Regions from separate parts of the Thermostichus sp. MS-CIW-23 genome, predicted to be linked through region 2. Evidence: riboswitches for the same ligand, from Rfam matches in the RefSeq annotation. Region 2 holds a riboswitch; the other holds the start of a gene.

Region 1 (15,863 bases), on a different contig from region 2:
TCCATATTGCTACGCAACGCTTACGCGAACGCAGTAGCAGTGCGGAGCACTATTCCAGGCAGAGCACAAATGCCAGAGTGGAGAAACAGGCGTTGAGGGAAAACGATATTGCTACGCAACGCTTACGCGAAGGGGCACCTGGTCAGCATCAACCCCGCCACCGGAGAGGAATTGGCTCGCTACCCCGTTTTCGACGCTGGGCAGATCCAAAGCTGTATCGCCCAAGCCCACGAGCGGTTTCAGAGCTATCGTCGGATCCCGTTTGCTCAACGATCCGCCTGGCTGAAGCGGGTGGCAGAGATCTTGGAGGAGCGCAAAGCGGAGTTTGGCCGCCTAATCAGCTTGGAGATGGGCAAAACCTTGGCCTCTGCCGTTGCCGAAGTGGAAAAATCCGCTTGGGTTTGTCGCTACTATGCCGAGGAGGCAGAGGGATTCTTGACCGAGCGCTCCATATTGCTACGCAACGCTTACGCGAACGCCAGCGATGCCAGCCGCAGCGGGATCCGCTACCAGCCGCTGGGGGTGATTTTGGCGGTGATGCCCTGGAACTTTCCCTTTTGGCAGGTGTTTCGCTGTGCCGCCCCAGCCCTGATGGCGGGCAACACCCTCTTGCTGAAACATGCTTCCAACGTGCCCCAATCGGCTTTGACCCTAGAGCAGATCTTTCGGGAGGGGGGATTTCCGCCAGGGGTCTTTCAAACCCTGCTGATCACAGCAGCCCAGGTGGCAGAGGTGGTGGCGGATGAACGGGTGCGGGGGGCCGCCCTCACCGGGAGCGAAGCCGCCGGCTCCAGCCTGGCCCGTTTGGCCGGTCAATATCTGAAAAAAACGGTGTTGGAACTGGGAGGGAGCGATCCCTTCATCGTGCTGCCCAGCGCCGATCTGGAGGCAGCAGTCGCCACAGCGGTCACGGCCCGTCTGATCAACAACGGCCAATCCTGCATTGCCGCCAAACGATTTATCCTACACAGGGCTATCGCCGAACCTTTCACGGCTGCCATGACGGAGCGATTTCGCCAGCTCAAGGTGGGGGATCCCTTGGATCCGCAAACGGACGTGGGGCCTCTGGCTACCCCCAGCATCCTGCAAGAGGTGGACGGACAGGTGCAGGCTTTGGTGCAAGCAGGAGCCAAAGTTCACATCGGTGGCTCCCCCTGGGGAGGAAATTTTTACCCGCCCACGATCCTGAGCGACATCCCCCCGGATCATCCGGTGGCCCACCAGGAGGTGTTTGGGCCGGTGGCGCTGCTGTTCACCGTCCCGGATGTGTCGGCAGCCATTGAGCTGGCCAACAACACGCCCTTTGGCCTGGGTGCCAGCGCCTGGACAACCGATCCAGAGGAACAAGAGCGCCTGCTGGAGGAGCTGGAGGCGGGATCCGTGTTCATCAATGGCATGGTCAAGTCCGACCCGCGCCTTCCCTTCGGTGGCATCAAACGCTCAGGATATGGACGGGAACTGAGTCGGGAAGGGATCCTGGAATTTGTAAATGTCAAAACCTTTTGGGTGAAGTGATGGCGGAGACTCCTCAAAGGGATCCCCAGCCGGCGACGGATCCTGTAATCAAGCTGGATCAATTCCTCAAGCTGGCGGGGGTTGTTCCCACCGGCGGGCAGGCCAAGCAGCTCATCCAAGCGGGGCAAGTGCGGGTGAATGGTGAGGTGGAAACCCGGCGGGGACGCAAGCTGCGCCCTGGGGATGAAGTGGCCGTGGGAGGTGGAGTTTGGCGAGTGCGCCTGGATAAGACCCCAAAGTCAGATCGGTGAACGGGTCAGTGCAACCGGATCAAAAGAAGCATGGCCAAGGCCCCGATTCCCCCTGCCACCGCAAACTGCCATTCCAGCCCCCACAGCAGGCAGGCAACTCCGGCCAGGATCTGGATCCCACCGGTCATCCAGTAGGGGAGGCGCGGCGGATCCACCAAGCCGTTGAGCCAGTGACCCAGCCCCATTTGCCACAGCCAGAACACCCCCAAATACTGGCCCAAGGCTGCCAAAGGGGTACGTCCGACAAAGGGCAGCACCGAGAGGATCATGCCCTGGGCGATCACCAGCGTCCACACCAAGCCCACAAAGTAGAGATGGGCCAGTCCGGCTGTTCGAAACTCCGGCAGCCTGGTCTGCCGCACCATGTAGCCCAAGCCAACCAGGGAAATCACCAACCACAGCCAGTTGATGTTGGCCTCTTGGTGAAACTGGGTGGCAGCAAACCCAATCCCCAAAAGGACGGCCCAAACCAGGTACACCCGCCGACAAATGTTCCAGAAGGGAAGAGGGGTTTGCATGGCCTCCACCTAATCGACGACGACAATACGGCCCACCATGCTGGGGTGGATCTCGCAGAAATAGTCCTGGATGCCGGCCACTTCGAAAGCCACTGCTTTGCTCTCGTTGCGCCTCAGCCGTCCCGTTCCTTGGAATTGCGCTCCCTCTATGGGAGTAGCCGTGTGGGGGGTGGAATCCAGGTTGGTGAAGGTCACCTTGCCGCCCCGCTTGAGGGTAACCTCCGAGGGCAGGTATTGAAACCCCCGAATGATTACCTCTGCTGCCGCCTTTGCTTCGACAGGATCCCGCTCCGCAACGGAGCTGGCTTGTCGCCACCGATCCACGGCCAAGATGGCCCCCACATTGAGCAGGGATCCCAGTCCACTGAGCAACAGCAACCGCCGCGTCATTGGCATAGGGCTTTCTCCACACAGGTTAGGAAGCGAAAAAAAGCTGAGGCGTTCAGAAGAAGGCGATTGCGACAGCAGTGCAGAGCACTTGGATCTCCAAGCCCCAAGTCCTACAGAGGACGTTGGAAGGCTTTGCAGATCATCGCCTCATCGCCGGCAGGGGTTACCAACAGCTCTACACCTTCAGGATCCAGCGCTCCCGAGTCTCGGCGCTGACAAAGGGGGCAGGCACCACCAGAATGCTGGGATCAAGGCTGTGGAACACGGCCCGGATTGCAGTGGCATGGGCAACTTCGTTGGGGCCAATGGTGCTGGCGGCAGCCACCAGGTCTTTGTTGGAAAGCTGGGTAAACGCGTCGTTGTAAGCCAAGGCTGCATCAAACTCCAGAGCCGGGGCCAGCTTGGCAATGTTGGCATCGGAGTCGAGATTGCCTTCTTTGTTGTCGATGTAGGTGGAAAGGTCGTAGCTATCCCGGGCCCGAGAGGGGATCCCCCCCAGTTGCCGCACGGCGCCCGCCAGCAGATCCCGGTGCTGTTCGTGATCCTTCAGGTTCTTGGTGGCCACTTCCAACACGATCTTGCCCACCTCAGTATTGCTCAACTTGCCGGCAGCGGTTTTGTAGGCCCAGATTGCCTGCTGTTCCAAGTCAATGGCCGCGTTGAGGATGGCGATGTCGGCAGTGTTGGACTGGGCGGCACCGGGCAGGGTGCGCAATCCAATTGCTCCACCTACGCCCGCCAGCAAACCAGCCAACAACAAGCTGCGGCGGGAGGTTGCAGGGCTGGGATCCCATTCGGCGGCCAATTGAGGCAGAGCGAAGGGAGTCTTTGCAGTCTTCATCTCAAGTCTCCTGTCTCGAAAGATGGCAACCAACCTTCAGGGGCTTGCTCTGGGTCGGGCAATTCCCTCTGGCCTGGTCTGATGGAGATACGCCGTGGATGCCGCCGCGGATGCCTGAGGGAAGAGATTTTCGTGGTCAAATAGCCATGAAATGCCTCCTCGAACTCCCCTCTCCCTCTGGGAGAAGGTCCGGGCTATCTTAAAAGCGTGTCCAACGGCTCCAGTGGGGGCCAGCATTCGGTCGGTAGTGTCGTTATCCATCCATGCGATTCTGGGCGTGAACCTGCACCTTGCTCTGCCGGAGGCCAGCCTACAGAGCTACGCCACCTGGATTGAGGCGCGTATTCGGGAGGGTCAGGGCGCTCAGGTGGTTACCTGCAACCCGGAAATGATCATGCAGGCGCAGCGGGATCTGGCCTTTGCCCAGGTGCTGCAGGCAGCAGAGCTGGTGATCCCCGATGGCATTGGGGTGGTGTGGGCCCTGCGGCGGCAGGGGATCCGCGTCCAGCGGGTGCCGGGGATCGAGCTGGCAGAAACCCTGATCCCGTTGGCGGCAGAACGGGGGTGGCGCTTGGCCCTGGTGGGGGGAAGGCCGGAAGTCAACCGGGCAGCAATTCGATATTGGCAAGCCCAGTGTCCTGCTTTGGCCCTCTGGGGCTACCACGGCTACTTCTCTAGCGAGGAAGAAAAAGAGCTTCTGCAAGCTCTCCAGGAATTTCGACCGCAACTGGTGTGGGTGGGGCTGGGATCCCCGCGCCAGGAGCTGTGGATCCAGAAGTGGCGTCCCCTTTTGCCCCAGGCTATCTGGATGGGGGTGGGGGGCAGCTTGGACATTTGGGCCGGCCAAAAACGGCGAGCGCCCCGTTGGTGGCGTGACCATCACCTGGAATGGTTGTATCGTCTCTATCAGGAACCCTGGCGCTGGCGACGCATGTTAGCTCTGCCCAGCTTTGTCTGGCGAGTGCTGTGGGATCCCCCTTCTCGTTTGCGCCCCTAGTCTGCCGGCGCTCCCTCGTTCTTCTCTCTGTAGGCGCTTGCCATGATGATCGGTCAGCACATCGGCTATCCTCCTCGCTTGTACCGTTGGGCGGGTACGGCTCCGACCCCTCATCCCCCTGCCTCGGCCAATCCAGAGGCCACCCTGGGCTTTTACGGCAGCACCCAATCCGGATCCCTGCAAGCCCCGGCCAGCATGGTGTCCTTGCGGGGCGTGAGCAAAGTCTTTCCCAACGGCAACTTAGTTTTTCAGGATGTGAACTTGGAGGTGCGCCGCGGCGAGTTTGTGTTCGTAACTGGGGTCTCCGGGGCGGGCAAGTCCACCCTGCTGCGGCTACTCTACGGGGCGGAACAGGCCACCGAGGGCACGGTCATCGTCGATCAAGTCTGTCTCTTTTCTTCTGAAGGGCGGCGGCGACCCTACCGCATCCCACCGCGTCCGCTGGCCATGTTGCGGCGGCGCTTGGGGGTGGTTTTCCAAGATTATCGCCTTCTGGCCAACCGCACCCTGGCAGAAAATGTGGCCTTCGTGCTGCGCGCCCAAGGGCTGTCCCCCGCAGAAATCCGCCGTCGCATCGGGCCGACCCTAAAGATGGTGGGGCTGACCGAAAAGCGAGATCACTTTCCCCATGAGCTTTCGGGAGGGGAACAGCAGCGCCTTAGCCTGGCCCGTGCCATTGTCAACATGCCGGTGCTGCTGCTGGCGGACGAGCCAACAGGAAACCTAGATCCGGAAAACTCCCTCTTGGTTCTCCAGATTTTGGAGCGGCTCAATTCCTTTGGGGTGACCGTCATCATGACCAGCCATGACCCCTATCTGGTGGAGCGGGCCGGCCACCGGGTGGTGCGCATGGAGGGAGGGCGCCTGTATGATCTGCGCTGAGGGGCTACCGGGATCCCTACTTTGCTCTTCACAAGCTTTTTGAGATCCCGGAGAGCAGCTTTGCCGGTTGCATCAGCAGACCGTAGGCCCTAAGCCAGCCGCATCAGCACAACAGCGGCACCGCCCGCGGCGACTTGTCAAGCCAGCCCGACCAGTTACATCAGCGGGTCGTGGGCCTTACTCGCGCAGACCCTCAGGTTGGGTTTCCAGAAGCTCCTCCCCTAGCTGATGAGCGGCAGCCACCATATTTTTCAGTGCGGGGATCACCTCCTCCCAGCGGCGGGTCTTGAGGCCACAATCGGGATTAACCCAAGTTTGCTCCACAGGCAAGTGGGCCAGTCCTGTGCGCAGCTGCTGCAGGATTTGCTCAACGCTCGGCACCGCAGGGCTGTGGACATCGTAAACGCCGTTGCCCACCTGGTGACGATACCCAGCCTGGGCAATTTGCAGCAGGGTTTTGTTGTTGCTGCGGCTGTTTTCAATGGAAAGCACGTCGGCATCCAGCCGCTCAATGTGCTCGATGATGTCCCCAAACTCTGAGTAGCACATGTGGGTGTGAATCTGGGTTTCCGGCTTGGCCCCGCCGGTAGCTAGGCGAAAGGCATCCACTGCCCAGCTGAGGTATTCTGGCCAGCGTTCTTTTTTCAGAGGTAGCCCCTCCCGCAGTGCCGGCTCATCCACTTGCACCATCACCGCTCCAGCCGCTTCCAGATCTGCCACTTCGGCTCTCAAGGCCAGGGCAATCTGCAAAGCCTGCTCCCGCCGGGGAATATCAACACGGGGAAAGGACCAGTTGAGCATAGTCACTGGCCCCGTGAGCATGCCTTTCACCGGCTTTTGGGTGTGGGACTGGGCTACTTGGAATTCCCGCACTGTCATGGGTTGGGGGCGAACCACGTCGCCGTAGAGAATGGGAGGGCGCACGCAGCGGCTGCCGTAACTCTGCACCCAGCCGTGTTCAGTGAAGGCAAAGCCTTCCAGCTTCTGGGCAAAGTACTCCACCATGTCGGTGCGCTCAAATTCCCCATGCACCAACACATCCAGGCCAATCTCTTCTTGAATGCGGATGCACTTGGCAATCTCAGCGTCAATGGCTGCTTCGTACTCCGCCTGCGAAACCTCCCCTCTTTTGTACTTAGCTCGCCACTGCCGCACCTCTGGAGTTTGGGGGAAGGAGCCAATGGTGGTGGTGGGCAAAGGTGGTAGCTGAACCTGCCGACTTAGGCGCTGCTCGTAGGGCAGGAATCGCTCGAAGTCCTGGAGCTTGAGGTTGGCCAAAGCCTGGCGCACTTGGGGGTTGGGGGGGCTAAACTGCGCAAAGCTCTGCCATTGCTGCTGGATTTCCGCCTGCTGGGCAGCAGTGTCTTCGCCGTTGAGGGCTCGCGCCAGGAGAGCTACTTCGGCCAGCTTCTGTTCGGCAAAGCTGAGGACATTTCTGAGGGGTTCCGGCAACTGGGCTTCCAGAGCAGCGTCGTGGGGCACAAATTGCAACGAAGCGGAAGGCTGCACCCGTAGGTTGGGAGCTACCCCCTGCAGCTCCCGCAGGCTGGCCAAGACGGTCTCAGGCTGAACCTTCCAGACATTCCGAGCGTCCACTACGCCAGCACCTAGGATCTGGTCAGCCGGAAAGCCATAGGTTCTTACCAGATCCAGGGTGTGGCCACGGGTAAAGTCAAGGCTAATGCCGGCCACCGGCAGTTGCACCACCCAGGGGTAAGTCTCCCCCAGGTCATCGAAGTAGGTGACCAAGTGGACAGGGATCCCGGCGGTTGCCAACTGGCGGTAGCTCATTTCCACAGCTTCCCGCAGGCCACTTCCCTGGCTGGTAACCAAAATGGGATCGTGAATCTGGACTTCTGGGATCCCCAGCTGTTTTAACTCCTGGAGGAGATCCCGGTACAGAGGAAGGAGCTTTTCCAAGTCCGCCCGCAGATCCCCAGATCGCTGGCTAAGGCAGAGCAAAGTCACTGGACTGAGGACAACGGGGCTGGTGCGCTCCCCTAGGATCCCTTGGGCCCGCCGAACTCTTTCCAAAAAATCCCCAAAGTTAGGACTGGGATCGGCTTCCGGCTCAATTTCGGGTACCAAGTAGTGGTAGTTGGTGTCAAACCACTTGGTCATTTCCAAAGCCGGCAGGCCCTCCCGCCCCCGCGCCATGGCAAAGTAGCGGTCTAAACCCGACAGACCTCGGAACCGAGAGGGGATCAGCCCCAGCCAGGTGGCCCAGTCCAGTACATGGTCGTAGAGAGTCTGATCCCCTACCGCAATGTGATCAATCCCAGCTTGTAGCTGAGTCTGCCAGGCTTGAGTCTCCAAATCCCAAAAGGTAGCCAGCAGAGCCTCTGACCCTAGGGCACCACTCCAAAAGCCTTCCAAAGCTTTTTTGAGCTCGCGGCGCTTGCCCATGCGGGCATACCCCAATGTCATGGTTTGTGCAGTCATGTTGTGTGCCATCCCAAATACTGAGTTTTCTAATTTTCCTGCGTTCAATTCGCCCTCAACTGGGATCCCGCCCGCCAAGGAAGAAACCGGCTGTTCCTCTCTTGCCTCTGGAACCCCAACAAAACACTGCCTTTTGCGCAAAAAAGATACTCAACGCAGCCAGCGATCGCAGTGGCTACTTGCCAGCCTACCAATTGAAGTCAGGAAGCCTGACATCTCACTCTTTCCTTCGCGTAGGCGGGCTGTAGATCTTGATAGATCTTGGTGCAACAGCACCCAAAATTTACTCTCTCCCGGCCAACTGGCTCAGAGTCTTGCTTGGGTTCTTGGACTTATTTCTACTGCTGAGGAGTACCGAAAGCTTGTGGGAGCAACGCCGGGAAAATGCTCAGGATAACGAAAGCAGAAACGAGCTAAAGCCAAGACAGTTACCATCTGTACCTCGCAGATGTTGTGAAGTTTAGAAAAACCATCGGCGGGCATTCTGACTGACACGGTTTTGGGGGACAAGACCTGGATCGGCAGCGAATGACTCTAGAGATTTGCTGCAGGACTTCTCCTAAACCGGATCACAGCTGCGGGACAGCGGCAGATTCTCACTGCTCTTTCCCCGTTTCCTCTGGCGGCTGATCCCCGTCAGAACCGATAGCTGAGCTACATCGTATCACGGAGTTCAGAGACGGGAGTAGAGTGCTTCAATCATCACCAAGCCAGCAGCCTTTGGAGCTACCAGACCTCACCTTTCACCCAGCGGTCTTGCAGGAAGTCATCGGAATCCTCTAAGCATCCTCCCCCCCTGCATTGCTCTCAAGATAAGGCAGTGATAGCTTAGCTGCCATAAGTCTTGTCCAGGAGGCAAGGGGGTTTGCTCCTTTTTGCTGAAAAAGCGACAGATCGGGGTTTCTATGGCATCAAGCTTAAAAGTAACTGTGTGGTCTGTGGGCCTCTTCTTGCTGAGCCAGATGTGGGCTGGATGCGCTCAGAATGCTGCTGAGCGGACAGCTTTCGATCCAAAGCTAGCAGGATCCAGCGATCAAATCGTGCTGGCCATTGGAGGGGAAAGGGAAGAAGGATTTGATCCCACCCTGGGCTGGGGACGTTACGGTTCGCCTTTGTTCCAAAGCACTCTGCTGCGGCGGGACGAGAACCTTGAGATTGTAAACGACCTGGCGACTGGCTACACTGTCAGCCAAGATGGCCTAACCTGGACGGTAACCCTACGAAAGGATGCAGTCTTCTCCGATGGAAAACCTGTCACAGCAGCGGACGTGGCTTACACCTTTAACCAAGCAGCTCGGAGTGGTGGTCTGGTCGACCTAACCGCCCTAAAGGAAGCAGTAGCTATCGACACTCATACGGTGGAGCTGCGGCTGCAAAAACCCCAAAGTACTTTTGTCAACCGCCTCATCACCTTGGGTATCGTGCCTCAACATGCCCACGGGCCTGATTATGCTCGCAAACCCATTGGCTCTGGCCCCTACCGACTGGTGCAGTGGGATGAGGGGCAACAACTGATTGTGGAGGCAAATCCCTTATATTACGGCCAGACTCCTGGCATTCGGCGGCTGGTTTTCCTTTTCCTGGAGGAGGATGCAGCCTTTGCAGCAGCCCGAGCCGGACAGGTACACGTGGTTAGCGTGCCTCAGTCTTTGGCTAAGCAAACTGTTGAGGGCATGAAGCTTCACGCCATTCCCAGTGTGGATAACCGAGGGCTGATGTTCCCCTTTCCCCCTAAAACCGGTGCGACAACCCCAAAGGGATACCCCATCGGCAACGATGTGACTTCTAACTTGGCGATTCGCAAGGCGGTCAACTTCGCCATTGACCGACAGGCGCTGGTGGATGGAGTCCTAGAAGGCTACGGATCCCCTGCCTATGGCCCAGTCAGCGGTTTGCCCTGGGAAGAGCCGACCGCCAAGATTGAGGACAACAATCCAGACCTGGCCCGTCAGATTCTAGCTGAGGGAGGCTGGAGCGATAAAGATGGGGATGGGGTAGTGGAAAAAAACGGTCTGCGGGCTGAGTTCACCGTGCTCTACCCGGCCAACGACAGTATTCGCCAAGCCCTGGCCCTAGCTGTTGCAGAAATGCTGCGGCCTGTGGGCATCCGAGTCAATGTCGAGGGCAAAAGTTGGGATGACATCACTCCGCTCATGCACAGCAACGTGGTGCTGTTTGGCTGGGGCAGCCATGACCCAACTGAGGTGTACAACCTCTACCACAGCAAAGCGGCCCAGGGGGGATTTTTCAATGCCGGCTACTATGCCAACCCGTTTGTGGATCGAATGCTGGATCTGGCTATGGAGGCCCCCTCTGAAGCTGAAGCTATCCCCTTCTGGCGGGCAGCCCAGTGGGATGGAAAGCAAGGCTTTACTGCCAAAGGAGATGCAGCCTGGGCTTGGTTGGTGAACCTGGATCATACCTACTTTGTCCACGAGTGCTTGGATATAGGCCAGCCGCAGGTACAGCCTCATGGCCATGGTTGGCCAATCACAGCCAACATCACCCGTTGGAAATGGACGTGCAACTGAGGTCAGTTCTGCTGTTTCTGGCTTATAAGCTGACTCGGCTGGGGTTGCTGCTGGCGGCTGTGGCAGTCCTGACGTTTGCCCTGCTCAGCTTCTCCCCTGTTGATCCCGTACAAGCCTATGTAGGGGCCGACATGCTGCAGATCAGCCCAGCCCAACGAGACCTGATTGCCCAGCGTTGGGGGCTGGATCAGCCCATGCTGCTTCGCTTTGGGAACTGGCTTGGGCAGATGGTTCAAGGCAACTGGGGCACCTCAATGGTGTTCGATCAGCCAGTGGTGCAGGTCATTCAACAGCGGTTTGAGCTATCGCTGCCCTTACTGGCAATTGCCTGGCTGCTTTCCGGTTTCCTGGGAGTGGGGTTGGGGGTTTTGGCCGCAGCGTTTCAGGGCGCTTGGGTTGACCGCGGTATTCGTCTTTACGCCTACACCCTCGCCTCTTCTCCCCCTTTCTGGGTGGCGCTGCTACTCTTGATCGCGTTTTCGGTAGAGCTGGGTCTAACACCTATCTGTTGCGCCGCGCCACCTGGCGCGTTGGCGGAGGAGGTGACTTTTTGGCAGCGCTTACACCACTTGCTCTTGCCTGCTTTCACCCTAACTTTCATCGGCGTTGCCAACATCACCTTGCACACTCGTCAGAAGCTCATTGACGTGTTGCACAGCAACTATGTGCTGTTTGCTCGTGCCCAGGGGGAAAGCCTGGCTGGGATCCTGTGGTACCACGGCTTGCGGAATATCTTGCTGCCTGCGCTGACGCTGCAATTTGCCTCCTTTGGGGAACTGTTTGGTGGCTCAGTGTTAGTGGAACAGGTGTTTGCTTATCCAGGACTGGGACAAGCAACGGTACAGGCAGCTTTGCGCAGTGATGTGCCTCTGTTGGTGGGCATTGTGTTTTTCAGCGCCTTGTTTGTCTATGCCGGCAATACCCTAGCTGACCTGTCCTACCAGATTGTCGATCCACGCATTCGCCTTGGCGGGAGGATAGGATGATCCCTTTTGCATCGCCTCGTGTTGCTGCTGCTGATGCCGATGGGGGGATGAAATTCTCAGAGTCCTCTGTCAAAGGAGAGCGCAGGCGGCAGACTCTGTGGGCAATTGGACTGTGTGCTTTTTTTTTGGTGTCTATCCTCTGCAGCGCTGGGCTTATCGGCGATACCGGACTGAGCCCGAACCTAACTCAGCGGAATCAGCCTCCTTCCCTGGCCCATCCCTTCGGCACCGACTGGCTGGGGCGGGATATGCTGGCCCGATCCTTGCACGGGATGTCCCTTAGTCTGTGGGTAGGCATGCTGGCTGCCGCCGTCAGCGTGGTGATCGCCGCTGTTTTGGGTTTGGTGGGTGGCACGGTGGGAGGCTGGGTGGATGCCTCGATCTGCTGGATGATTGACCTATGTTTCAGCCTGCCTCACCTGGTGGTGCAGATCCTTATAGCTTTTGCTGTCGGCGGCGGAGTTCGGGGAGTCATTGTTGCCGTTGCCCTCACCCACTGGCCCAGCCTAGCGCGCCTGGTGCGGGCCGAGGTGTTACAGGTCAGCAGTTCTGACTATGTCCAGAGTTCTTACCGACTGGGCCGCTCTTCCCTCTGGGTTGCCCGCTACCATATGATGCCTCACATTTTGCCCCAGCTCCTAGTGGGACTTATTCTGCTGTTTCCCCACGCCATTTTGCACGAAGCAGCCCTCTCATTCATTGGGGTAGGTATTTCGCCGCACCTACCGGCCATCGGCATTATTCTGGCCGAATCCATGCGCCACCTCTCCACCGGCTACTGGTGGCTGGGGGTTATGCCTGGACTGCTGCTGCTGCTGTCGGTCAAGGCTTTTGACTGGCTGGGAGAAAACCTGCAGGCCCTTCTCAATCCGCGTACGGCTCAGGAGTAGGGACATGTTGGTGGTCTCCGGCCTAAACATTAGGTTCAGCCGATACGAGCGGGGGCTGCGCCGCCGCTACCTTCAGGTGATTACAGATCTGGATCTGGAGGTTAAGGCAGGGGAGGTGGTGGCAGTGGTGGGGGCCAGCGGATCGGGCAAAAGTTTGCTGGCCCATGCCCTCTTGGGTCTTTTGCCAGAGAACGCTACCCTGCGCGGTACTCTCCTATTTCAGGGGCAGCCCTTGACCCCTGAGCGGTGTAGGCAACTGCGCGGCAAGGCCATTGCTCTCATCCCCCAGTCTGTGGACTACCTGGATCCCCTCATGCAAGTAGGATCCCAGGTACAGCGGGTAGCTCGGCTCAGCGGTGCCTCCCAAGGCGAGGCCCGTAGAGCAGTGAGCCGCATCTTTGCCCGCTATAGCTTGCCGCCGGGAACAGAGGGCCTCTACCCTTTCCAGCTCTCCGGAGGCATGGCACGGCGGGTGCTGGTATCGACGGCGGCAGTTAGCAGAGCCAAGCTGGTGATAGCCGACGAGCCTACGCCAGGCTTGGACGCGGAGGTGGTGGCTGAGACCCTTGCCCATCTGCGGGAGCTGGCCCAGGAGGGCCGAGGCGTTATGTTGATTACACACGATATTCAGGCGGCGTTGTCGGTGGCAGATCGAGTGGCAGTCTTCTATGCGGGCACTACAGTCGAGTTGGCCTCGGCTCAGGATTTCGAAAGGGGAAACTTGCGCCACCCCTACACTCAAGCTCTGTGGCGATCCCTGCCCCAAAATGAGTTTGCTCCCCTGCCGGGCAACCAGCCTGACCCTGAGGCACTGCCTGCGGGTTGTTTGTTTGGGGATCGCTGCCCCTGGGCAAGTGAAATCTGTCGAGCTGAGCATCCGCCTCTGCGGGCGGTTGGAGGAGGGTGGGTGAGGTGTATCCATGCTCAAGGGTGAGCATCTCTGGTTTCGCTATGGACGGCATCTGCCTTGGGTGGTGCAAGATCAGACCCTTCAAGTAGAACTTGGGGAAGTCGTAGGGCTGATGGCTCCCTCTGGTTTTGGCAAAACTACTCTGGCCAAGTTGCTGGCGGGCTACCTTACCCCCAGCCAAGGTCGGGTGAGTGTGACAGGGCAGCCTTTGCCTCGGCGAGGGTACTGCCCAGTGCAGCTTGTCTTTCAACATCCAGAGCAGGCCGTTAACCCCCACTGGCGCATAGCTCAGGTCTTGCGGGAAGGGCCTCCTCCCCAGCCAGAGGTTCTCCACACCTTAGGCATTTCCCCCAGTTGGCTCAACCGCTATCCCCATGAGCTAAGCGGGGGAGAATTGCAGCGGGTTGTCATCGCCCGGGTTCTCAACCCACAAACTCGCTATTTGATTGCAGATGAGATGACAGCCATGCTCGACGCCAATACCCAAGCCCTGATCTGGCAAGCTGTCTTGGCCTATGGGCGGGCACATCAGATGGGGCTTTTGGTCATCAGTCATGATCGCTTTCTCCTGGAACGGCTCTGCAGCCGCTACGTCATCATGACCAGCCATGACCCCTATCTGGTGGAGCGGGCCGGCCACCGGGTGGTGCGCATGGAGGGAGGGCGCCTGTATGATCTGCGCTGAGGGCTGCCGGGATCCCTATTTTGCTCTCCACAGGCTCTGTTGAGCTCCAGGGGGCAAGGGTCTGAGCCCATTGATTGTTGGATGGAGAACAGCATGCAATCTCTCTCCCGACTTCTCAATAAAATTCGCTACCTCCTACAGGAGACTTTTTTGGGGTTGCGGCGGGGGGGCTGGCTGAACTGGGCCGCTGTGAGCACCCTGCTGGTGTTGCTGTTCTTGGTGGGGATCGGCGTTGAGCTGTCCTGGGGTGTGGATGCAACGGTGCAGTCTCTGGGGGGACAACTGGAGATCTCCGTCTACCTGGAGCCGGAACGACAGGGGGTGGAGCTGCAACCTCAGGTTGCCCAACTGCCTCATGTGGCCGAGGTGAAGGTCATCACCAAAGACCAAGCTTGGCGCACCCTCTTGATCGAGATGGGGATCCAAGACGAGGCGGCCATGGAAACCCAGTTGGGGGAGAACCCCTTGGTGGATGCTCTGCGGGTTAAGGCGGATTCCACCGAAGCCTTGGGGGAAGTGGCGGAGCAGATTCGCCAACTGGAAGGGGTGGATGAGGTCTACTACGGCGACCGCATTGTGGAGCAACTGGCCCAGCTCCAGGACATGCTACGGCTGGGATCCCTGACCATTACCGGCGTGTTGGCCCTGACAGCGGTGGCGGTCATCACCACCACCATTCGCCTCATCGTCATGGCGCGGCGGCGGGAGATCGAGGTGATGCAATTGGTGGGGGCGACGGCAGCCTGGATTTACTTGCCCTTTATTTTGCAAGGGTGCCTGTTTGGGGTGATCAGCGCAGTGGGAGCTTGGGGATTGATCTTGGGATCCCAGCAGTTGCTGCAGGAGCTGCTGGAGCAGTTGATTGCCTTGCCCTTCCTCAAGGTGATGCAGGCAGATCGCAGCCAACTGGAGTTTTGGCTCTTGCCGTCGATGTTGTTGGGGATGGGGGTTTTTCTGGGCACCACCAGCAGCTTGATCGCGGTGCGCAAGTCGGCAGGGCGATGAGCTGGAGGCGATGCTGAGGAAAGCCCTGGATATTCCAATCTGAGGATCGCCATAGGATAAGATGATGGACTCTACTTCCCTGGCTTTCCAAGATCTGGCCGCCATGAACCCATTGCCTCCTCCCGCCCACCCCTACCAGTTCCGCGCTTTGGGCCTGATTAAGGGATCCCTGAGATCGATCCCCAAGACTTATGCGCAGGCAACCTTGGTTGCCTCTGACGGAGCAGAATATCCGGCTACCCCCGGACGCGCCGAGCTTCTCGGCCCCTTCGAGCACTGCATCAAGAGCGGCCATACCTACTGGTACTACGTGCAGCCGCAGCCGCGTTCAGGGGGGGCTTTGGGCTTGAGCATCATCCGCATCCTGGCCCTGCCGGAAGAGGAGCAAGACCCAGAGTGGGAAGAAGAACCGTTTTTGCCTGCCCCTGAGGACACAGAGGAAGGCTTTAACATCCGCGGCATTGTCGAGCCCCACGATGGCTTTGTTGAGGTGACCGTGCGGCGCAAGCCCCAGGGAACCAAGCAATTTGCTCCTCTGCAATTGCGCTTGGAAGGGTTCTTGCCCGGAGCTGTGGCGGGCGAGTTTTGGGATCTGTTGGCAGAGCGAGAGGGCAACAAACTGCTGTTGGTGGATGGTACCCGCCTGTTGACCGCAGTAGCCTAGCTATCTAGATTGGCCCTGCTTGAGAACCTTAAAATAAAACAAAGAGCTTCCCAACCGATGGTGTCTGCTGCCGGCTTGTCCCAACGGGTCGCCCATCTATCCCCTTCCCCCACGCTATCCATTTCGGCTCTGGCTAAAGCCATGCAGGCAGAGGGGCTGGATGTGTGTAGCTTGAGCGCAGGCGAGCCGGATTTCGATACACCTGACCACATTCGGGCCGCGGCCATCCGTGCTCTGGAAGATGGCAAAACCCGCTACGGCCCCACCGCTGGGATCCCCGCCCTTCGCCAAGCAGTGGCCGATAAGCTGCGGCAGGAAAACGGCCTGGAGTTCAGCCACGACCAAATCCTGATCAG
Region 2 (15,863 bases):
GGGCGATTTGCGGCAGGCCCTCACCCAGGTGGGATATCCCCCGGCCTAGTCAAGGCTGGGTCGAGAACGGTCGGGCGTCTGTTTTGAATTTCTGTACAGATGGCTGCCTTCGCCCTGCCCAGGGTGGAGAGTAGCTGTCGTTTCATCAACAAGGTGTTGCCATGTCTGCCCATAAAGGGTCATCGGCTGCATTATCGGCCTCTGCGCCTTCTCCTGAGGGCACCTGGCAGTTGGCCCTGCAAGGGATGAGCTGTGCCTCCTGCGCCCGCAGCATCGAACAGGCCCTCACTCAGGTGCAGGGAGTATCCTCCGGATCCGTGAATTTTGCCAGTGAGCAGGCCACCGTCAAAGGGGATCCCAGGCTGGTGGATCCGCAGGCGCTGATTCGGGCGGTGGAGCGGGCGGGGTATCGGGCGCGCCTTATCCAGGAGGATTGGCAGCCGGACGATCTGTCGGATCCAGAGCGGATCGCCCAACGGGCCGCAGAACGGGAACTGAAGCTCAAGGTGGCGATAGGGGTGGGCATCAGCACGGTGCTGGTGATCGGATCCCTGCCGATGATGCTGGGGATGGACATCCCGGGCTTTCCCATGTGGCTGCACAATCCTGGGTTGCAGTTGCTGCTGACGGCTCCGGTGCAGTTTTGGGTGGGCAAGCATTTTTATCGAGGCGCTTGGGCCGCTTGGCAACGGCGCTCGGCGGATATGAACACGCTGGTGGCCTTAGGGACGAGCGCGGCTTTCTTCTATTCCATTTTCCCAACGGTTTTCCCCGACTCTTTCCATCGACAGGGACTGCATCCCGATGTGTATTACGAAGTGTCGGCGGTGGTCACCACCCTGATTCTGGTGGGCAATTGGATGGAGCAACGGGCCAAAAGGCAAACCTCTGAGGCCATTCGCAAGCTGATCGGGCTGCAACCGAAAACGGCGAGGGTAATCCGCCAGGGGGTGGAGCAGGATGTCCCCATTCGGGAGGTGCAGGTGGGGGATTGGATCCGGGTGCGCCCCGGAGAGAAGGTGCCGGTGGATGGGGTAATCCTAGAGGGATCCTCCAGCCTCGACGAGTCCATGGTGACCGGCGAGAGCCTGCCTGTACTCAAGTCGGCGGGGGATGAGGTGATTGGGGCAACGCTGAATCAGACGGGCAGCTTTGTGATGGAGGCGCGGCGGGTGGGCAAAGACACGGTTCTGGCCCAGATCGTGCGCCTGGTGCAGGAAGCTCAGGGATCCAAAGCCCCAATTCAACAGTTGGCGGATCGGGTCACCTCCTGGTTTGTGCCGGCAGTGATCGGGGTGGCAGTTCTAACTTTCGTGCTCTGGTGGGTGTTGGCGGACAACCTGACGCTGGCCTTGGTGAACACGATTGGGGTGCTGATCATCGCCTGCCCTTGTGCGCTGGGGTTGGCAACCCCCACCTCGATCCTGGTGGCCACGGGACGAGGGGCAGAATTGGGGATCCTGGTGAAAAGTGCCGACAGCCTGGAATTGGCCCACCACTTGCGCACGGTGGTCTTGGACAAAACCGGCACCCTGACTGAAGGTCGTCCCACTGTCACCGATATTTGGGCCCACGGCTCCTCTCCCCTGGCGGTGTTGCGCCTGGCAGCGGCGGTGGAGCGGCACTCGGAACACCCTTTGGCCCAGGCGGTGGTGCAGAAAGCCGAAGCCGAAAAAATTGTGATCCCTCCTGCCTGGCACTTTCAGGCAAGGGTAGGCAGTGGGGCAGAAGCTTGGGTGGAAGATCAGTGGATTCGCATCGGTCGGCTGAGCTGGCTACAGGAGATGGGGATCCCTTGGGATCCCTCTTGGTCAGAGCGGGTTCAGAATTGGGAAAGCCAGGGCAAAACGGTGATCGGCGTAGCCCAATCCCAGAGCCTGGTGGGGCTGTTGGCCATTGCCGATCCGCTCAAACCCACCTCTCCTGAGGCAGTGCAACAGCTGCAACAGATGGGTCTAGAGGTGATCCTGCTAACCGGGGATAACCCCACCACGGCCCAAGCGGTTGCTCGGCAAGCAGGCATTCAGCGGGTAATTGCCCAAGTCCGTCCGGATCAGAAGGCAGCTTACATACGCAGCCTAAGACAACCGCGACGGCGGGTGGCCATGGTGGGAGATGGCATTAACGATGCTCCGGCTCTGGCAGAAGCCGATGTGGGGATCGCCATCGGTACGGGTACGGATGTGGCGATGGCCGCCAGCGATATAACCCTCATGTCGGGGGATCTGCGGGGAGTCGCCACAGCCATTCAACTCAGCCGGGCCACCCTCAACAACATCCGCCAGAACCTCTTCTTCGCCTTTATCTACAATACGCTGGGGATCCCGATTGCCGCTGGGGCGCTCTATCCCTTTACAGGCTGGTTGCTCAACCCCATGCTGGCGGGGGCAGCCATGGCCCTGAGTTCCATTTCGGTGGTCGCCAATGCCCTGCGCCTGCGACACTTTCAGCCCCCCAGACCAGCGGGCCGGCGTTAGGCCCTCTCCCAGGGGCAAGGGGGATTAGCGCGGCAACAGTTTTGCTGCCCTTTGAGCATGAGTCTGCCGTACCGCTCATGCCTCAGGGCTATCTTCTGGCAGACAAGAACATCCCCCCCGGGAGCTTGGTGAATGGCAAGCGGCAAGCTAACCTAAAAAGCTCAGGCAGATTGGGGAAAGCGCGGTGCAAATCCGCCACTGTGACGCAACTGTGATGGGATCCCTCCCTCAGCCAGAACACCCACCTGCCGTTGTCCTGTACCCCTTGCGATTCACAAGGAACGGAGTTTTTTGTGTTGAATACCCTCAGTGTTTCCCCTCCCCTTTCGGTTGGGCAGCTTGCTTCTCCTTCATTGCCCCTATTGCTTATCGGCCACGGATCCCGCGACCCTGAAGGGCGGCAAGCCTTTCTGGAGTTGGCCCAAGTCTACCAATCCCTCACTCCCCATCGACCGGTGATCCCTTGTTTTCTGGAGCTGACGGAGCCGAGTATCGCCCAAGGGATCCAGCAGTGTATTGCCCAAGGGTGGCAGGAGATCGTGGCCCTGCCGCTGTTGCTATTTGGGGCCCGCCACAACAAGTTCGATGTGACGATGGAACTGGATCGCCTGCAGGCCCTCTATCCCCAGTTGCGCATTCATTACGGTGGGCCGTTGGGGATCCGCATCGAGATCCTGCAACTGCTGCGAGACCGATTGGCCGCTCTGATAGCTGCCCAACCGCGGCGGATCCCAGAAGCAGAAACCGTGCTCCTGTTTGTGGGTCGCGGCTCCAGCGATCCCGAGGCCAATGCCGAAGCCTGTAAACTGGCCCGGTTGCTTTGGGAAGGATCTGGGTTTGCCGCTGTGGAGACCTGCTTTATCGGCATTACCCATCCCCGCCTGCCTGTGGGGTTGGAGCGGGCCTTGTCCTGGCATCCGCGCCGGGTGATCGTGCTGCCCTACTTTCTGTTTACGGGGGTGTTGGTGAAAAAAATCGAGGCGGCAGTGGAGAAACAACGACAACGACAGCCGGAAATCGACTGGCTGATGCTGCCGGAATTGGGCCTTGTGGATACGGTGCTGCACAGCCTGCAGCAACTGGAGCAGGAAGCCCTGCAGGGCCAAACCCCGATGAACTGCCACCTGTGCAAGTTTCGCCTGGCCGTGAGCGCAGAGGTTGGAGCTGGATCCAGCCATCACCATCCTCACGAGCATCATCACCACCATCACGGGCACGGATCCCATCACCATCCTCATTCCCACCCTCAGCACGGCCACACCCACGCAGCGGCTGGGGATCCCTGGGCCCAATTAGAGGGCTACCACCAACGGGCATGGCAGGTGCCCTAAGAGGGAAACAGAGGCTGCTGGCGGGATAAACTGAGTGCAGACAGGCAATTTTTGAACCTGGTTTTCCCGCTCTAGCGGTTGTGATGACGAAAAAACGATGATGCTCTCCCGCTCCTCTTGGGTTTCAGGTGCCGCTGCTGCGGGGAGCGGGATTTTCGTCTTCGCTCTGGTGGTGGGGCTGTTGGATCAGATCCTGCCAACCCTGCCCAGGGTTTCCTTATCCTTGGCCGGGATCCCTGGGATCCTGGCTGGAATTGGGTCTGCCTATGGGGTTTGGCAGGTGGTTCAGATGGGTCTGCAATCGGCTTCCTGGAGCGACTTTCGAGAATCGCTGGTGGCGACCCTATCTCCCTTTGATCCTGCCGACCACGGCGGCGAGCCACGACAACCTAAGGGGGATCCTCGCCCTTGGCAGGTGGCTCAGGAGATCCGGCAAACCCAGCTCCGCCATCAAAAGATCCTTGACCGCATCAAGCAGCGGGTGAAAGCCGAAATCCAGACCTGTGAACGCGCCCAAGCCCAACTGCGCAGCGAGCAGCAACGGTCTCGAGTCCTGCAGGCCCAAGCCCAACAGTTACAACAGCATCTGCAAAACCTACAAACATCTTCCCCTTCTCCAAGCTCCGAGTCGACCAAACCCGCGCCAGAGCAAGCGCTGCGCCAAAAGCTCCGCCAACTTCAATCCCAGGTCACCACCCTGAAAATAGAATTGGAACGCCAAAGGACCCAACTGCAACACGCAGAAGCAGAGCGGGCTCAACTCCAGCAGCAGCAGCAAAAACTCAAGCGCATCCTGCAGCGCAAAAAATTGGAAAATCGAGAGTTGCGCTCCCAACAGGCAGAATGGGCCCGGCAACTGGAGCAAACTCAACAGGAGCTGCAAACTTTGCGAGAGTCCTACCGCGCCTTGCAAGTTCTACAGGAAATAAGCTCCACCCTAACCCAAAACCCATCTCACGAAAGGGCGGAAACGGAGTCCTCTGGATCCTCCGACTAGCCGACCCGCTTTAGAACAAATACACTCCCCTCGCTGCCCCGACCCAGCCGCAAGTCTTCATCCAAATAGGTGATATCCAGCCAACCCGTTGGCTCGCGGCGGCGGATATCGATTTGAATAGCCGGGATTCGCTCTGGAGCCTGCTCGAGCAAATCGAGAAAACTCTCGATCTCGTAGCTCATCAAAGCTTGGGATCCGAGCACCAATCGCTCGAAAATCACCCTCACCCGACGCTCCGATTCGGGGTAAAAGCGTGCCGATACCGCCAAGATTCCCCGTGGCATCCAAGCCTCCAGCCAACCGGATCCCTGGATCTCCGCCACGTTGAAGACCCGTCCAGCTTTGGCCCGAATACACTGGTAGATCGCCCCGGTGGTGAACAGGGGCAAATTGGCCAGCCGCAGCAGAGCTGTGCTCGTGGTAAATAGGGTGAGCCAGTTCCCCTCCAACCCTTCAGGAGCCGATGTTGGTTTGGGGGTGGGGTTGAGCGCTTCTAGGGCGGCAATCTGAGACAGGATCTGGGCTTGCTGCTCAGGGGAGACTTTCCGGCCCCGGTCGGTTGCCTCCAGTAGGTGCAGCAGAGCCGATTTTTGCTGAGCCAGGGCCTCAGACATGGGCACACTCCGAAGGCACTGACCCTATTTTAGAGAACGCGGGATCCCTCTGCCCTTAACCGTCTTCTCCCACCAGTTTCAGGTTCAGATCTGCCACCTGCTCATACCCCAGCCCGGCCCGCACCACCAGCGGCTCGGATCCCGTCAAGTCAATTACCGTAGAGACCTTGGCCCGACGGGGGGCATCGTCATCCAGCACCAGATCCACCTGTTTTTCCAACTGCCGCATCTCTTCAGCCGCAAAGATCCCACCCTCATCCCAGGGGTCGCTCTCCCACTCCCAGGCTTGCCCAGAACTTAAGTCCAGGGATCCGACGGGATCCCCCCCCAGCTTGGCAGAGGTGGAGACAATTGGATTGCCCAACTCTTCCAGCAAAGCCTGACAAATGGCCGAGTCGGGCACCCGGATGCCGGTGGTTTTCCGTTTGGGCTCCATCACCAACTTGGGCACCAGCTTGGTGGCCGGCAACAGAAACGTAAACGGGCCCGGGATCAGCCGCCGCATCAGTCGATAGGCTGAATCGGTGACCTGGGCATACTGGGCAATGCGCGAGAGAGAAGGACACAAAAAGGTAAGAGGCTTGTCGTTGGAGAGCTGCTTGATACGGCGTACCCGCTCCACTGCTTGTTTGTGGGTCACATCGCAGCCAATGGCATAGACTGTATCGGTGGGGTAAAGCATCACCGCCCCCTCCCGCAAAGCCGCCGCAATCCGCCGGATGGAGCGGGCCTGGGGCTGTTGCGGATGCAGCTTAAAGTACTCGGCCATCGGGCAGATGGGAAGAGGTCAAGACTGGGAGCAGCTCCCCCCCAAAGGGTTTTCCACAAGAGGGCGGGGGGTCGGTGGCACCGACGCGGGCGGGGATCCCTGAGATTCGGGCCAGTCCTTCAGTTGTTGCATCAGGGCTTGGATGTGCAGACGGGGCAGATAGGGCCAGTCGCCCGCTTCTTCCAAATCTTGAAGCACCCGATACAGAGCTTGACGGGTATTGGGCAAAGACTCCCGAAAGGCACCTTCCAGGATCGCGCGGTGCAACTCCTCCAGCAGCCGCAGGAGCATCAGCAGCTCCACACACGCTCCCGCCCTCGCCTGAGCCGCCTGTTCAACGGCCAACATGATCTGACGCAAATCCGGTGGCAGATCCTCCGCCGAGATATACATGGCCACTCGTCTCTGGGTTCTGGGAAGGCAGGGGCTTTCCCATTCTAAGATTCTTCTGCCCTAGGACTGGATGGATTTTGCCCCCACAAGATCCAACTGCGCAGGCTGTTGGGATCCCCGACCCAGGCACTGCCACACCCGCTGCAAGAGGGCATCCAGCCCCTGCTTGGCAATTGCAGAAATGGCCACTACGGAAGTGCCGGCAGCGGCAGACAGCCTCTGGGTGCGCTCGGCAACCTGCTGGGGATCCAGAACATCGATCTTGTTCAAAACCAGGATTTGTGGCTTATCGATTAACCCGTGGCCGTAGGCGCGCAGCTCCTGCTGAATAACCTGGTAATCCTTGACGGGATCCGCCGCCGTGCCATCCACCAAATGAATCAGTACCCTGGTACGCTCCACATGGCGCAAAAACTCATGGCCCAGCCCCACCCCCAAGTGCGCCCCCTCGATCAGCCCCGGAATATCGGCAAACACCACCCCATCTCCCGATGGATGGGGCACCACCCCCAAATTGGGCTGCAACGTGGTGAAGGGGTAGTCAGCAATCTTGGGCCGGGCAGAGGAGACCACCGAAATCAGAGTGGACTTGCCCGCATTGGGCAGGCCGACAATGCCCACCTCGGCAATCAACTTCAGCTCCAGGCGCAGGCGCACCCGTTCTCCCGCTTCGCCCTTGGTGAATTGGCGGGGGGCGCGATTGTGGTTGCTCAAAAAATGGGCATTGCCTAAGCCGCCTTTGCCCCCACGGGCTACCAGCAATTGATCCCCCTTGCCCACCAGATCGCCCAACAATTCCCCCGTCTCCGCATTGAACACCACAGTACCGCAGGGCACCCGCACCAGCCGATCCGCACCACTGGCCCCGCTGCGATGGTTGGGCCCCCCTTTGGCCCCGTGTTCCGCTTTGATCACCGGTTGAAAGCGAAAATCCAACAGAGTTTGCAGGCCGGGATCGGCCACCAGGATCACCGAGCCGCCCCGCCCGCCATTGCCGCCGGATGGCCCCCCAGCCGGCACATACTTCTCACGGCGGAAGGCAACGATGCCATCTCCGCCATTCCCCCCTTGCACTTCAATTTCGGCTTGGTCGATAAAGTGCAATCGTTCTTCTCCCAAATCTTCTATCTTCCAGCTTGGCAAGATGCCGGGAAACTTGCCACAAAAGACGCTCCTCTAAGCTACGATGGTATTTCCCAGCCACATCCTCCCCAGGTGGGAAAGTGGAAGTGGGATCCTGCCAAACTCGATTGGCCTTCTACCCTTTATCCCGCGCAACTGATCTGTTACTGCACCCCTATGAGTCGATTCACTGCTGCCGATGTAGGTTTTACCACTGAAGACTTTGCCGCCCTTCTGGATAAGTACGACTATCACTTCAGCCCTGGCGAAATTGTGGCGGGTACAGTATTCTCGGTGGAGCCACGCGGTGCTTTGATCGATATTGGGGCCAAAACGGCTGCCTTTCTGCCGCTCCAGGAGATGTCGATTAGCCGCCTGGAAGACCCGCACGAGATGCTGCAGCCGGGAGAAACCCGCGAGTTTTTTATCCTCACCGAAGAAAACGAAGAGGGACAGCTGACCCTCTCCATCCGCCGCATCGAGTACATGCGGGCCTGGGAAAGGGTACGGCAGCTCCAGAAAGAAGATGCCACCGTTCGCTCAACCATTTTTGCCACCAACCGAGGTGGAGCCCTGGTGCGGATTGAGGGGCTGCGGGGCTTTATCCCCGGATCCCACATCAGCACCCGCAAGCCAAAAGAAGAGCTGGTGGGCGAAGAGCTGCCCCTGAAGTTTTTAGAGGTGGACGAAGACCGCAACCGCTTGGTGTTGAGCCATCGCCGCGCCTTGGTGGAGCGGAAGATGAACAAGCTGGAAGTGGGCGAGGTGGTGGTTGGCACGGTGCGGGGCATCAAGCCCTATGGTGCCTTCATCGATATTGGCGGCGTCTCCGGCCTGCTGCACATTTCCGAGATCTCCCACGATCATGTTGACACGCCCCACAGCGTCTTCAACGTCAACGACGAAGTGAAGGTGATGATCATCGAGCTAAATGCGGAGCGGGCGCGGATCTCGCTGTCCACCAAGCAACTGGAGCCCAATCCCGGCGACATGATTCGGGATCCCAAGCTGGTTTACGAGAAGGCCGAGGAGATGGCAGCCAAGTACCGTGAGCAACTGCTGGCCGCTAAGCAAGGACAAGCGGCAGAGGCCCCACCGGAAGTGGTGGAAGAGGAGCTGGAATACGCGGCGACGGCTGTGGAATGATCACAAACTTTGCGTATTTCTGCCTGCTACAAGGCTTAGCTAGGCCGCCGAGAAGCCCGGCCCTCTCTCGCTTTAGCGGCGCGGAGCGCTTTGCATCAGCATGAGTGCGGAAGTATGTCACGGCATGAGCCTTTGGTTCCATCAGTGTGAGTGGGGAGCTGAGGAGCGATCCATAAGCCCGTGGGGGCGGGGGCAGTCCAAATGTCCGAAGAGACGGGTACTGCTGCTGTGGCGAAGTAGGCCGACGGCGCTCACGCAGGGCTGCAAACCTGCGCCAGTAACGGGAATCCCCCGCTCCTGAGCTTGAGGAGATGGTCAAAGACTGTAGATCTGCCCATCCATGAGCAGATGGGTGATGCCTTTCTTTTGCAGTTGGGTGCGCACAATCTCCAGGATGTAGCCGGGAAACTGGATCACCCGGTAGGGCGGGTAGGTGTTGCTGCCCCGACGGCTCATTTCGGAAAAGCGGCGGGCCACCTTGTGGTTGTCGAAAATCGGCAGCGTATTGGCGTTATCCATCCCTTCGATGGGCAGGGATCCCGAGCCAAAGAATTCTTTGAGAGGGCGGGTGGTCAGTTCTTGGTAGCGGTCAACAACGACATAGCAGGTTTCCGGTAGGGTGAGCTCTTCCAGGGGTAATACCTGAATTTGATAGCTGGGATCGGTGAGGGGATCCTCTTCTGGCCCATCTTCATCTTCTAGGAGATAGTCAGAGTCGTCCTCATCCTCGTCTTCGAGGTCACGGTCTTCTCCGGTCTCTTCCTCATCCTCTTCCCCGACATCCTCCACATCTTCCTGAAGCTCAGCCGCCAACGGCAGTTCTTCTGGGGGCAGTTCTGGCAGAGACTCTGTTCCAGCGGTGTTATCCTCGCCTTCCTCGTTTGCGTTCGGCTCTGCGGGGGGCTCCGGCAAGGGAGATGGAGAAGGCAACTCCGGTTCCAGCGGCAAAATCTGCTGCTCTGGGGCTGGGATCCCGCCAACAACAGCTTTTTCCCCCATGTCTTTGCGGCGGGCAGCCGAGCGTTTGAGATGGATCAACCGCTGATACTCATCGGCAGCGATATTTTCCTTCAACACGCGGGTGATGGTGGTGATGCTCACCTGAAATTGCTCCGCCAATTCGACGGCGGTCGCTGCCGAGCCGCGGTAGGCGCTAACAATTTGCTGTTGTTCTTGCTCTGAAAGTTTGCTGCGAGCCATCCCAGATCACCCAATCCAAAAACCGAAAAAACTGAAGAGGATCCTTAGCCAGCGGCGGTTGCCCCGCACACCCGGCTGAGGCCGGCAGCTAGCTGCTCCCGCTCCAGCCCCTTGCCGATCAACACAATTTTGGACAGGCGGGGCTCATCGGGATCCCAGTCCCGTTCCAGAAAAAGGGTTTGCCGCTGGCCCACCTGATGAAAGATAACCCGCTGCGGCTCATCCACAACCCACAGCACCCCCTTGGCGCGAAAAACGGTCTCGGGCATGTCTTGTAGCCAATCGCGAAAGGCCCCCAAATCCAGCGGCTGCTGCAGTTGAAAGCTCACCGATTGGATCCCGTCTTCCTCGAGGTGATGGCTATGGTGGGCCTCAGTCTCTGCATTGGGGAGCCTGGGATCCCACAATTCTGGGCGGAAGGCATGCACATCCAAGATGCGGGCCAGAGGCACCTGGGCATGGGTGGTGAGCAGGCAAGGGGCAGCGGGGTTGTAGCGGCGCAGATCGAGAAGGATCCGCTCTCGTTCGGCTTCGTCGATCAAATCCACCTTATTGAGCAACAAAATGTCAGCGCTGCCGATCTGGTGGGCGGCGGTTTGCGAGCGCTGGAAATTGCGCCAGTATTCGGCACCGTCAACCAAGGTCACCACGCCATCCAGGCGCAACTCCTCATGAAAGACCCTCTGCACAAATAGCTCGGTCACCTGCCTGGGATCCGCCACGCCGCTGGTTTCCACCACCAGATAGTCCAACGCCTGGGCATGCTGGAGCAGCTGGCGGGCCGCCCGTTCAAAATCCTCTCGCACCGTGCAGCAGAGGCAACCATTGTTGAGCTGCATCAGCCCCCCCTCGGGCATGTTGACCAACTCGCCATCGATGGAAATCTCGCCAAACTCGTTGAGGATCACTCCAATGCGCAACCCATGCTCCTCTTCCAAGATGCGCTTGAGCAGCGTGGTTTTGCCACTGCCCAAAAAACCTGTCAAAATCGTCACCGGAAGCTGAGCTTTCATATCAGGTGAGGCTGAACTGACAAGCGGCCAACAAACCCTTCTCTCAAGTTCCCCAGAAGCTCTACTAGCTTAGCTTTAGGGTTGGCTCTCCAGGATCTGGACAAGGGGGAACGACCGCTCCCACCCAAATTAGATCCTCTAACCCATCAACTAGTTATCCAACTATTTATTTATTAATGTCCTCTGGGCGTTGGGGCAGACTCTCTCCTGAGGATCCCTGGGGACGAATGAGCTCGATCGGCAGGCCATCGGGATCGGCGATGAACGCCACTTCATAGACCTGGCCCCCAATTTGCTGGAGCTGGGGCGGCAGCAGCAGGGTAAGGGGCACTTGCGCTCGCAAATGTTCTAGGTAGTTGGCCAGGGATCCCCATTCGGGGCCCACCTCAAAAGCGGGATGGTAGTAGCCCACATAGTGGGGATCCCCAAAGGGATCCGGGGCAGGATGGGGTTGCGGCACCTGCATCAGCTCCAAACGCCCCCAGGGGCCGCGCATCCAGCAGGCCAGCGTGATCCCGGCAGTAAAACGTTCTTCCACCGCAAAGCCCAACCCCTCGTAAAAGGCGATGGAGCGGAAGATATCGGCGGTGCGAATGGAAAAATGGTGTAGTTTCATCGTCCTGCAAAGCAGCCAGATGGGGCCAGACCGCTCGGATCATCGCCGATGACGGCTGGTCAAGCGCAGGTAGACTTGCTACGCTCCAGAAAAGTAGGCTGTCTATCTTAAGCACCTCTTGCAGTGTATGCTGGCCCGCCCAATCCTTGGGGCGGGAAATGCGACAACCTAAGCCGATTGCTGCCAACCTCAATTATGCCTAAGCTGGTCATTGTCGAATCTCCCACCAAAGCCCGTACCATCCGTGGATTCTTGCCCGCAGGGTACGAAGTTCAGGCCTCGATGGGACATGTGCGGGATCTCCCCGATTCGGCATCTGAAATTCCAGAAGAATTGAAAGGAGAAGAGTGGAGCCGCCTGGGGGTCAATGTCCACGCCGACTTCGAGCCCCTCTACGTCATCCCCAAGGACAAAAGAAAGGTGGTCAAGGAGCTGAAGGAAGCGCTCAAGAAGGCGGACGAGCTGATCCTGGCCACCGACGAAGACCGCGAAGGGGAAAGCATTAGCTGGCACTTGCAGCAGGTGCTGCAACCCAAAGTGCCCACCCGCCGCATGGTGTTCCACGAGATTACCCGCGAGGCCATTCAGGAGGCGCTGCAAAACTGCCGTGAGGTGGATGAACAACTGGTGCGTGCCCAGGAGACCCGCCGCATCTTGGATCGCCTGGTGGGCTATACCCTGTCGCCGCTGCTGTGGAAAAAAATTGCCCCCAAACTCTCGGCAGGGCGGGTGCAGTCGGTGGCGGTCAAGCTTTTGGTGGATCGAGAGCGGGAGCGGCGCGCCTTCAGAAAAGCCTCCTACTGGGATCTCAAAGCGGAGCTGCAGCCCAAAACGACCGTCGCCGGCCAGCAGGCTGTCTTTCCAGCAGAGCTGGTGAGCTTGGGTGGCAAACGCCTGGCCAATGGGCAAGACTTCGATCCCAGCACCGGCCAGCTCATTGCCGGGCGGGATGTGGTGTTGTTGGATCAGGCCCAGGCCGAGGCCCTGCGGGATCGCTTGCTGGGAAAAGCCTGGATCGTCAGCTCTGTGGAAGAGCGCCCCTCCACCCGCAAACCTGCCCCTCCCTTTACCACCTCCACCCTGCAGCAGGAGGCCAACCGCAAGCTGCACCTGTCGGCCCAGCAGACGATGCGCATTGCCCAAAAGCTCTACGAAGAGGGCTACATCACCTACATGCGCACCGATTCGGTCCACCTGTCGGAGCAGGCCATCCGCGCTGCCCGCGCCTGCGTGGAGTCGATGTACGGCAGAGAATATCTCAGCCCCGAGCCCCGTCAGTACACCACCAAAACCAAAGGGGCGCAAGAAGCCCACGAGGCCATTCGTCCTGCTGGATCAGAGTTTCGCCTGCCCAGCCAAACCCCCCTCTCCGGCCAGGAGCTGGCCCTCTACGACCTGATCTGGAAGCGCACCGTCGCCAGCCAAATGGCTGAGGCGCGGCAGACCCACACCATCGTACTCATCGCCGTAGACGATGCGGTGTTCCGGGCCAGCGGCAAGCGCATCGATTTTCCCGGCTTTTTCCGCGCCTATGTGGAGGGATCCGACGACCCAGAGGCGGCTTTGGAAGATCGGGAGGTGCATCTGCCTCTGTTGCGGCAGGGGGATCCCCTCCGCTGCCAGAAGCTGGAACCCGTTGCCCACGAAACCCAGCCTCCAGCCCGATATACGGAAGCCTCCTTGGTCAAGGTGTTGGAAAGTGAGGGCATTGGCCGCCCCAGCACCTACGCCACCATCTTGAATACGATCATGAGCCGTGGCTACGTCAGGCCGATGGGAAGTGCCCTCGTGCCCACCTACACAGCTTTTGCAGTCACCGAGCTGCTGGAAAAATACTTTCCCAACCTGGTGAATACCCGCTTCACTGCCGAGATGGAGCAAACGCTGGACGACATTGCTTCTGGACAGGCGGAGTGGCTGCCCTATCTGCGCCATTTCTTCTTGGGCGAGCAGGGTCTCGAGGGACAGGTGAAGGCGCGCGAGCTGGAAATTGATTCCGGCCTGGCCCGCTCCATCCATCTGGAGAACCTGCCTGTCAAGATCGGCATTGGCCCCTATGGCCCCTATGTGGCGGTCGAAACCGAGTCCGGAGAGGTGCGCGCCAACCTGCCGGAGGATATTCCCCCCGCCGATCTGAGCGCAGAACACATCGCGGAGCTGATCCAGCGGAAGCAAGAAGGCCCCAAGCCCATTGCCTTTCACCCGGAAACCCAGGAGCCAATCTATGTGATCCCGCAGGGCCCCTACGGCCCCTATGTGCAATTGGGAGAAGTTTCTGAGGACAACAAAAAACCCAAGCGCACCTCCCTGCCCAAAGGGTTGAAACCGGATCAGGTCACGCCAGAGATTGCCTTGGGGTTGCTGAGCTTGCCTCGCACCTTGGGGGAACACCCGGAATCGGGGAAAAAGGTGCAGGCCGGTATTGGCCGCTTCGGCCCCTACGTAGTCTGTGATGGCGATTTCCGCTCTCTGCCCGCCGATGAGGATGTGCTGACCATCAGCCTGGAGCGGGCGCTGGAGTTGTTGGCCCAGCCCAAGAAAGGCCGTGGGCGCGGCTCTGCCAAGCCCTTGCGGGAGCTGGGATCCCATCCTGAGGATGGCGAGCCGGTTCATCTGCACGACGGCCCCTATGGGCTGTATGTCAAACATGGCAAGGTCAATGCCTCTTTGCCCAAAGGGATCCCTGCCGAAGCGGTTACCCTGGAAATGGCCCTGCAGGTGCTGGCTGAAAAAGAAGTCTCTTCTGCAGAGGTCAAGGGGAAAAGCCGCTCGACCGCTTCTGCAGGTAAAGCCCAAGCCAAAACTGCCTCCAGCAGCCCTACAGCCCAGCAGGCCGGAAATGCTGTGCCGCAGAAGCGGCGTAAAGCACAAACCACTTCCACTGGCAGCGGGATGGCCAAAGAGCCGCAAGCCCAAGCGAATGGGTCAGCTCAGGTTGGATCCCGTCCCACCATTGTGAAGATCACCCCCAAAGCCCCCGCCTGAGGTCAGCTTCTTGGGGTGCGATGGCCCAAGGTCGCCTGCTCAGGGTGGCTTAGGGGTTAGCCATGTAACAGTTTTGCTGACGACACAACTGCTTCAAGGGCCGCAAGCAGCGGACACGGCGGCTTCCTGATTGGCAATGCAACCCATTGCTTCTGCAAACGGCAAGGGATCCTGCTGCTGGCGCTTGGGAATCTGGGCGTGTTCCAGCTCACTGCAGTAGCAGTAGGCAGGATGGCGACGATGGGGGTGTGCAAGGGACACGGGAGTAAATGAGAGTTGGAGTCGGGGCCAACAGCCTTCAGCTCAACGTTATCACCTGGGTGCCGGGGAAGTAGTGATTGAGAATTTGCGGCGCTGTGTAGCCCTGCTCGGCCAAGCCGCGGGATCCCCACTGACACAGTCCCACCCCATGGCCGGCCCCACGATAGGTGAAAAGGTACACTTCCTGCTGGCCGGGCTTTGGCTGGAGACGTTCCCACGTGAAGCGGTTGCTGGGGAGGATCCCCCAACCCAGGGTTTGGCCAAGGCGCAGCACAAACTCTTGGCCAGTCAACAGTTGGGATCCAACGCGAATGCGCACAGGGCGACCCCAGGGATCCGACTGCACAATCTCCAGATCGCCGTTGCCGAAGGCTGGCTCCAACTCCCGTCGGCTGAGCCGGACGCTGTGAGGGCCATAGAAGGGAGAGGCGCGACACCCGTCACAGATCACCCCTTGTAGGTAGGGGCGGGCGGGTGGGGCAAAAATATCCTGGTTGGCGCTGGTGTGGCCCCCACAGGTGGAGTGAAACAGAACCTCTATCGGCTGGCCGGCATGGGTTAGGATCTGCCCTCGGGTTGCCCGCACCGCAGCAGTGGTCGCCGCCGTTTCATAGGCCAGGCCACCATAGAACTGGTGGGCGGTGGAATCCTGCAATAGCCTTATCGAGGTAGAGGGCCATTCTCTTCTGGGGCCGGGGTGCAGATGGGGAATGGCCAAAGTGCGGGCCAAGATGGCTTGCGCCTGCAAGGCGGCAGCTGGCCAGTCGGCGGGCATTTCGCTGGGCACCAAAGCCAGCAGATAGTCTTCCAACTTCACCCAATTCACCAGATGCAGGCGACCTAAACCCTTGGGACGAATCTGTACCCAGCCCCGATAGCGACGCTCCTCCCCTGCGAGGGAGCGCAGAGCTCCCCCCTGTAGCCAAAGGGATCCCTGGT

What was found. A riboswitch is a leader RNA that binds a small molecule or an ion and turns the genes downstream of it on or off. The one in region 2 is predicted to bind cobalamin.
Region 1: linked by a shared signal. The riboswitch ahead of metE (5-methyltetrahydropteroyltriglutamate--homocysteine S-methyltransferase) and the one ahead of ACVW0B_RS11295 (sirohydrochlorin chelatase) in region 2 are both predicted to bind cobalamin.

Annotation. Positions count from the first base shown of each region.
Region 1 covers NZ_JBSSCC010000008.1:69,021-84,883, forward strand. The annotation lists gene ACVW0B_RS04760 (NAD-dependent succinate-semialdehyde dehydrogenase) at 109-1,515, shown strand; gene ACVW0B_RS04765 (RNA-binding S4 domain-containing protein) at 1,515-1,766, shown strand; gene ACVW0B_RS04770 (hypothetical protein) at 1,772-2,284, opposite strand; gene ACVW0B_RS04775 (plastocyanin/azurin family copper-binding protein) at 2,294-2,674, opposite strand; gene ACVW0B_RS04780 (DUF4439 domain-containing protein) at 2,850-3,515, opposite strand; gene ACVW0B_RS04785 (WecB/TagA/CpsF family glycosyltransferase) at 3,793-4,512, shown strand; gene ACVW0B_RS04790 (cell division ATP-binding protein FtsE) at 4,708-5,394, shown strand; gene metE (5-methyltetrahydropteroyltriglutamate--homocysteine S-methyltransferase) at 5,572-7,836, opposite strand; cobalamin riboswitch at 8,294-8,498, opposite strand; gene ACVW0B_RS04800 (ABC transporter substrate-binding protein) at 8,742-10,367, shown strand; gene ACVW0B_RS04805 (ABC transporter permease) at 10,352-11,353, shown strand; gene ACVW0B_RS04810 (ABC transporter permease) at 11,350-12,243, shown strand; gene ACVW0B_RS04815 (ABC transporter ATP-binding protein) at 12,248-13,177, shown strand; gene ACVW0B_RS04820 (ABC transporter ATP-binding protein) at 13,164-13,838, shown strand; gene ACVW0B_RS04825 (cell division protein FtsX) at 13,932-14,843, shown strand; gene ACVW0B_RS04830 (hypothetical protein) at 14,905-15,507, shown strand; gene ACVW0B_RS04835 (pyridoxal phosphate-dependent aminotransferase) at 15,565-15,863, shown strand, end outside.
Region 2 covers NZ_JBSSCC010000034.1:6,720-22,582, forward strand. The annotation lists gene ACVW0B_RS11285 (heavy-metal-associated domain-containing protein) at 1-49, shown strand, start outside; gene ACVW0B_RS11290 (heavy metal translocating P-type ATPase) at 162-2,477, shown strand; cobalamin riboswitch at 2,605-2,740, shown strand; gene ACVW0B_RS11295 (sirohydrochlorin chelatase) at 2,771-3,808, shown strand; gene ACVW0B_RS11300 (hypothetical protein) at 3,906-4,805, shown strand; gene ACVW0B_RS11305 (PAP/fibrillin family protein) at 4,802-5,419, opposite strand; gene ACVW0B_RS11310 (L-threonylcarbamoyladenylate synthase) at 5,475-6,188, opposite strand; gene ACVW0B_RS11315 (hypothetical protein) at 6,207-6,581, opposite strand; gene obgE (GTPase ObgE) at 6,642-7,685, opposite strand; gene ACVW0B_RS11325 (30S ribosomal protein S1) at 7,881-8,849, shown strand; gene ACVW0B_RS11330 (hypothetical protein) at 9,165-10,049, opposite strand; gene ACVW0B_RS11335 (CobW family GTP-binding protein) at 10,094-11,062, opposite strand; gene ACVW0B_RS11340 (VOC family protein) at 11,229-11,678, opposite strand; gene topA (type I DNA topoisomerase) at 11,874-14,663, shown strand; gene ACVW0B_RS11350 (hypothetical protein) at 14,757-14,924, opposite strand; gene ACVW0B_RS11355 (SpoIID/LytB domain-containing protein) at 14,962-15,863, opposite strand, start outside.